3 regions of the Rhizobium sp. Root491 genome follow, and region 3 is predicted to be linked to each of the others. Evidence: riboswitches for the same ligand, from Rfam matches in the RefSeq annotation. Region 3 holds a riboswitch; each other region holds the start of a gene.
What was found. Region 3 has a riboswitch for cobalamin ahead of ASD46_RS02975 (CbtB domain-containing protein). Riboswitches for the same ligand answer to the same signal wherever they lie in the genome.
Positions count from the first base shown of each region.

Region 1: linked by a shared signal. The riboswitch ahead of ASD46_RS16265 (DUF1636 family protein) and the one ahead of ASD46_RS02975 (CbtB domain-containing protein) in region 3 are both predicted to bind cobalamin.
Region 2: linked by a shared signal. The riboswitch ahead of ASD46_RS12190 (ABC transporter substrate-binding protein) and the one ahead of ASD46_RS02975 (CbtB domain-containing protein) in region 3 are both predicted to bind cobalamin.

Region 1 is NZ_LMFF01000014.1:290,027-292,286, forward strand. It holds gene cobW (cobalamin biosynthesis protein CobW) at 1-769, opposite strand, end outside; gene ASD46_RS16265 (DUF1636 family protein) at 766-1,152, opposite strand; cobalamin riboswitch at 1,306-1,521, opposite strand; gene cobO (cob(I)yrinic acid a,c-diamide adenosyltransferase) at 1,649-2,260, shown strand, end outside.
Region 2 is NZ_LMFF01000012.1:277,787-280,046, reverse strand. It holds gene ASD46_RS12195 (GNAT family N-acetyltransferase) at 1-449, shown strand, start outside; cobalamin riboswitch at 489-725, shown strand; gene ASD46_RS12190 (ABC transporter substrate-binding protein) at 890-1,921, shown strand; gene ASD46_RS12185 (FecCD family ABC transporter permease) at 1,918-2,260, shown strand, end outside.
Region 3 is NZ_LMFF01000001.1:592,685-594,944, reverse strand. It holds gene ASD46_RS02980 (c-type cytochrome) at 1-387, shown strand, start outside; cobalamin riboswitch at 479-704, shown strand; gene ASD46_RS02975 (CbtB domain-containing protein) at 870-1,052, shown strand; gene ASD46_RS02970 (CbtA family protein) at 1,064-1,780, shown strand; gene ASD46_RS02965 (hypothetical protein) at 1,785-2,099, shown strand; gene ASD46_RS02960 (type 1 glutamine amidotransferase family protein) at 2,205-2,260, opposite strand, start outside.

The DNA.
Region 1 (2,260 bases), on a different contig from region 3:
AGCTGTCGAAATCGTCATGTTCGTGGTCAAGTTCACCATCGTGATGGGTGCGGCGGTTTTCGATATCCTCTTCAACCGCAAGACCGAGGCCGATCAGCACGGCCGGATCGATGACGCCATTCGAGGCGACGACGATCTTTGCGGCCCGCGGCAAATGCTCGAGAATATGAGCCTTCGCCTTGTCCAGACCGGCGCTATCGAGCAGATCCGCCTTGGTCAGCACGATAAGATCGGCACAGGCGATCTGGTCCTCAAAAACCTCTTCGACCGGATCGTCGTGATCGAGGGCTTCGTCATTTGCGCGCTGGGCGGCAAGGGCTTCCATGTCATGCGCCACCTGACCCTCGGCAAGGGCAGCGCCATCCACAACAGCCACAACAGCGTCAACCGTCACGCGGCTCTTGATGGCCGGCCATTGAAATGCCTGCACAAGCGGCTTGGGCAGGGCAAGGCCGGAGGTCTCGATGAGGATATGCTCCACCTTCGGCTGGCGGCTCAGAATCTGCTCGATGGCCGGCTGGAAATCATCCGCCACCGTGCAGCAGATGCAGCCATTGGCCAGCTCAACGATGTTTTCCTCCGGGCAGCTCTCAATGCCGCATCCCTTGAGGATATCCCCATCGATGCCGATATCACCGAATTCGTTGACGATGATGGCAAGCCGCTTGCCATCTAGCTTTTCGAGAAGACCGCGCAGCAGCGTGGTTTTTCCAGCCCCCAGAAAGCCAGTGACGATGGTGCAGGGAACGCGGTCCAGAAGGGTGCTCATGATCTCTCCTCGGTAAAATCGAATGGGGGAATGCGCGCCACCATGCCGCGCTTCAATGTGTCGGGGCGGCCGCGCCAGGGCATCAGGCCGTCTGCGGAGGCGGCCAGCATTTGCGCGCCCGTGAGCAGGTCTTCCGCATCGTTGGTCGTCAGCCCGCCGAATACATAGGACCAGCCATCGGCACCGCGCAGCACGGCACTGAGGCCGCGTTTGCAATTGGCAAGGCAATTGACGGAGCGAACATCGATGCCGGAGTCACGCGCTTTTGCGATGGCAGCTTCCGCAAGGATGGTGCCGGGGCGCGGCTCCGCATTGGGATCGGTGTAGTCGCGACAGCTTCGGCAGACAAAAACGACCACGCCGGAAGCTGTGTTGGCTTCCATTGTCCCGTCCGCACAAGAAGATGTTGTGGTAATATCCAAACCGTTCCGCTTTCCGCGTCTTTAAACTCATCGGGGTGCGGATGTCGAAAACAGCGCACTGAAAAGCGCGGCTGCAAATCAATTCGACCGGCTGACCGGAGCACCCCGCCCGGGAGACGTTTTTTCCTGAACGGCAGGTCTCCTGGCTTGCGGCTTTAAAACACCCTGCACCACCTTCCCGGACCAATTTTATGGTCCAGTGGCTTCACAGTGCGGGCTTACCGCTTACAGTTGCGGGGGCAGCCACGGAATGACCCGGTATGGGGTGGAACCGTGTTCCCTCTTAGCTTTTCCCGTTGCCGGGAAAAGACCGTCAGTGCCCTACCCTTAGGCTGAACGGGCGTGACGGTCAATGCTGCCGGCTTGTCGATTGCCGGGTGCGGCAAATTGAGTATAGTCGCCGCTCCGAATGGCGGGGGCATACGGTCCCGCGCCTCTGGACGAGAAGGAAAACGCGATGACACGCGATATCAGCGACAGCGAAGCCGAACGCCACCGGCAGAAAATGGTCAACCGCAAGACGGTTCAGGATGCCGAAGTCGCGGAAAAGACCATCGAAAAAGGTCTGCTGATGATCAATACCGGCCCTGGCAAAGGCAAATCCACGGCCGCTTTCGGCCTTGCCCTGCGCATGCTCGGCACAGGGCGGCGCGTCGGCGTCGTGCAATTCATCAAGGGCGCATGGTCGACGGGTGAACAGCAGGCCCTGACTTTGTTCGGCGACAGGGTGGAATGGCGCACTATGGGCGAGGGGTTTACCTGGGACACGCAGGACCTGAAGCGCGATGTCGCGGCAGCTAAAAAGGCCTGGGACGAAGCGAAAGCACTGATGGCCGACGAGACGATCGGATTGCTGGTTCTCGACGAACTGAACATTGCGCTCCGCTATGATTACCTGCCGCTGGAAGAGGTCGTCGAAACGCTTTCCAACCGTAGATCCGATCTGCATGTCATCGTTACCGGCCGCAACGCCAAACAACCGTTGATCGACGCTGCCGACATGGTGACGGAAATGACCCTCGTCAAACATCACTTCAAGGCGGGCGTAAAGGCGCAGGCCGGGATAGAA
Region 2 (2,260 bases), on a different contig from region 3:
CGCCGCCCGGCAGAAAACAACGAATAGAGCCGTTATCCGCAGGTCATCTGACTGATGTGGTGGAACTAGACCGGGCGGCTTTTGGCGTTTCGCGCCGGAACGTTTTGCAGCGACTTTTGACGCAGAATGCGGGTTACGGTGTGTTTGAGGCGGACCGTCTTACCGCTTTTGCGCTGCGCCGTGCGGCGGGGCGGGGCCACATTATCGGTCCGGTCGTTGCGGGTGCGGACATGGATGCGATTGCACTCGTAAGGCGGCATTTTACCGATCTTGACGATGAGCTGGTGCGTCTCGACACCATCAGCGACAACAATCTCTTTATTGATTTTATTGCGCAATCCGGCTTGGTGGTGATTGAAACCCTTACCACCATGTCCAAAGACGCACCTCAACCGGCGCCCTCCGGCGCTACAAAAATTTTCGCGTTGGCGGGTCCGTCTTTGTGCTGAGCTGCAGCACTATCGCAATTGACGCCCCGGCGCTTGCCCCTTATGTCAGAAAGCGACGGTTCCTGAAGCCGAAGGGCAAAGGGATTAATAGGGAACATGGTGCGGGTGATTTCTATCGCCCAATGCCGTGGCTGCCCCCGCAACTGTAAGCGGATTGCCGCTCATCCTCGTGACGCCTGAAAAGCGTCATGCCACTGCACCCTTCAAGGTGCGGGAAGGCAGATGAACGGCGCATATTCGTGAGCCAGGAGACCTGCCGTCATAATATTGACCATCGTTACGGGCGGGGATGCCCGGAAGAGGAGCTGATTATGACCTTTCCGTCCGCGGAAACGTATTTAGAGTCCCGTTCTCCATCTCCACACTTGTTGTCGCTCTGTCACTACGCGTTTTGACGCGCGGCCTGCGGATCACGCCACTTTATTTAGACTGGAGAACATATGTTTCATTTCAAACGCCTGCCGGTTTCCGCCGGTCTTCTGGCTGTCGCATTAGCGGCCTTGCCCGCCGGTGCCGCTCAGGCTGCCGAAACCGCCTATCCGCTGACGATCAATAGCTGCGGCCACGAAATCACCTTCAAGCAGGCGCCCGCCCGCACAGTATCGGTCGGCCAGAGCACGACCGAGGTTCTCTATCTGCTCGGCGTGGCCGACAAGGTGGTAGGCACGGCGCTGTGGATCGGCCCGGTTCTGAAGGGTTACGAAGACGCCAATGCCAAGGTGGAGCGGCTTGCCGACAATGATCCGAGCTTCGAGGCGGTGGTTGGCAAGAGGCCGGACCTCGTGACGACGCAGTTCCAGTGGCAGATCGGTCCCGAAGGCGTTGTCGGAACACCGGAGCAATTCGCCGAACTCGGTATTCCCGTTTATACCTCCCCTGCCGATTGCATGGGCAAGGACAATTCCGGCGGCGGCGACGGCGTGCGCAAGTCCGTTTTCACCATGGACCTGATCTACCAGGAGGTCCGCGACCTTGCGAAAATTTTCAACGTGCAGGATCGCGGCGAGGAAGTCGTTGCCGACCTGAAAAAGCGTGAGGAAGCCGCCCGCGCCAAGATCGCTTCGGCGAATGGCAAGATTTCAGCAGTCTTCTGGTTCTCCAGCGCCGAGCTGGATATCGATCCTTACGTGGCGGGCCGCAATGGTGCGCCGGGTTACATCATGTCCGCGCTCGGACTGAAGAACGTTATCGAAAGCGATGAGGAATGGCCGACTGTTGGCTGGGAAACCATCGCCAAGGCCAATCCGTCCGTGATCGTTGCCGGCAAGATGGACCGCCGGCGGTTCCCCGCCGATGACGTCGCCGTCAAGCTCAAGTTCCTTGCTACCGATCCGGTTGCCAGCATCATGCCCGCCGTCAAGGCGGCCCATGTCTTCGAAATGGACGCGCAGGCGATGAACCCGACCATCCGCACGATCGAAGGCATTGAAACGCTGGCCGAGGCGATTTCCACAGCCGGTCTCGCCAAGTGAACGGTCTTTCCGTCAATCTTGGCAGGGCGGGTCTGGCTTTTGCCGCACTCGCCCTGCTGCTCGTCGCGCTGATGGCCGGTGCGGCCATCGGCGAGACTGCCATTCCGTTCGACGTGGTGGCAAAGACCATTGCCAATCGTGTCTTCCATGCGGGTTATCCGCTGGAGCCGCTGGATGAGGGCATCGTCTGGAGTTACCGCCTCAGCCGCGCCGTTGTTGCCGCGTGCTGTGGCGCCTCGCTGGCGCTGGCCGGTGCGGTGCTTCAATCACTTCTGCGCAACCCGCTCGCCGATCCCTATATCCTCGGTATTTCCGCAGGCGCCTCAACCGGGGCCGTGG
Region 3 (2,260 bases):
TATTTCGATACATCCGCGCCACCCCGCGTCGAGCTTGCCGATGCCAATGCCGAATTGCTGCGCGGCCAATATCTGGTGGAAGGCCCGGGCCATTGCGGCGAATGTCACACGCCGCGCAATGCGCTTGGCGGTTTTCTCGATGGCAAATGGCTGGCCGGTGGTCCCAATCCCGAAGGCGAGGGCCGCATTCCCGATATTACCCCCGGCTCGCAGAGCGTCGGAAGCTGGGAAGCGGCCGATATTGCCAACTATCTGGAAACCGGCTTCACCCCGGAATTCGACAGCGTCGGCGGCTCCATGGTCAAGGTGCAGCAGAATATGGCGCATCTGACGGTCGATGACCGCAATGCGATCGCCGCCTATCTGAAGGCCATCCCGGCACGGTAGCCCTTTGCCGTCATGCCGGACTTGATCCGGCATCCAGCCGCGGCGCGCAATTCTCACGCCGGCCTGCCATTGACTCCCACCCACACCCATCGGATAACGATCCTGTGATGGTTCCTTCCGGGCGTTCCGGAAGGTGAAAAGGGAACACGATAGGGAGACATCCTCATTCGTGGCTGCCCCCGCAACTGTGAGCGGAGAGCCTGAAACGAAATGCCACTGGTAAGCATCTCGCCGGATATGGGCGAGGGCAATGCCGGGAAGGTGTTTCAGGTTTTGACCCGTAAGCCAGGAGACCTGCCATCACGGAAATGTCCATGCCGGCGGGGTGTCCGGAAGAGCGGAATTTCAGGGTGGTGGCGCTTGAACGTGCCGCCCTGTGTCAGTCTCGTATCCCCGTGGTGAAGTGTATCGCATGCGGCTGCACGGCGTTTGCCGTTCCGCCGCGTCTAAAGGCGCGGGGTCGCGCCGTAAGAGGGGTCACCATGTCCATCAACCAGAATACGGCAAATGCCGCCGTTTCAGCAAAAACGGGCAGCTTCGCGCAATCGCTGACGGCGATCGTGCTTGGTCTGTTCGTCGTCGGGTTTGTCGGCTTTTCGCATGTGGAAGCCGTTCACAACGCCGCGCATGACACGCGTCATGCCAATGCTTTCCCTTGCCATTGAGGGGAAAAAGCATGTCGTTCTTTCGCAATATCGTTTTTACCGCCGTCCTCGTCGGCATCGTTGGCGGCTTCGCCGTTTCGGCCATGCAGGCTTTCGGCACCACGCCGCTGATCCTGAAGGCGGAAACCTATGAAAATGCCGGTGGCGAAGCGCCCCACAGCCATGATGCTCCGGCCACGACCGGCGCTGCCGTTCCCGCGCACGAACATAATAAGGAAGCCTGGTCTCCGGCCGACGGCTTCGAGCGCACCGCCTATACGGTCGCCGCCAACGTGCTGACCGCCATCGGTTATGCGCTGGTGCTGACCGGCCTCATCTCGCTGCGCGGCACCGATGCCGGCTGGCGCGAAGGCCTTTTGTGGGGTGTGGCCGGTTTTGCCGCCGTCATGCTTGCGCCGATGATCGGCCTGCCGCCGGAACTACCGGGCAGCCCGGCGGCCGCGCTTGAGGCGCGTCAAATCTGGTGGCTTTCGACGGTTGCCGCAACCGCGGGCGGCATTGCGCTGATCGCATTCCGGCGCGAACCCTGGGCAATCGTGCTCGCACTGGTGTTGATCGTTGCTCCACATGTGGTGGGCGCGCCCCTGCCGCCGGAAGGTGAACATGCGCTGGCACCGCTGCCGCTGGAACGACAGTTCATCGTCGCCGCCACCGTGACCAGCTTTGTCTTCTGGGCCTTGCTCGGAACATTGAGCGCGTTTTTCCTGAAGCGCTTCCAGCAGGCTTAAATCCATGCAGGACGCAGCCGAATGGAGTGAGGAACTCGACGCGCTGCGTTTTGCCGTTCCCGGTCACGGCGCTTTCTGCGCCGTGCATCGCCTTGCTTTCAAGGCAGTCCTTGGCGTCAGCCCGGAACGGGAAGCGGCGCTCGCCTATTTTCATGAGAATGAGGCTGCCTTTACGGTCGCAGCCCTTGCCAAGATAAAACGCTCGGCTTTGCCGGCCGGTCGCAGTCTGCATCTCAACAGCCGCGATATCCGCCGTGCGATGGCGGGGGAGGGCGGGGATGTCGCGCCCCGTGTCTGCCGGGTGCTTGATCAGGGGTGATTTGTGATGGTCTCGCGGCTCAACTTCCCCACCACCCTCATTCCTGTGACAAGCACAGGAATGAGGGTGGGAGGATCCGCAAAACTCTCGACACCAAGGTGAGCTTCACCGGTGTTCCGCCGCAAAAATTCCAAGTTCCGCCTCGGCTTCCGGACCAAAGA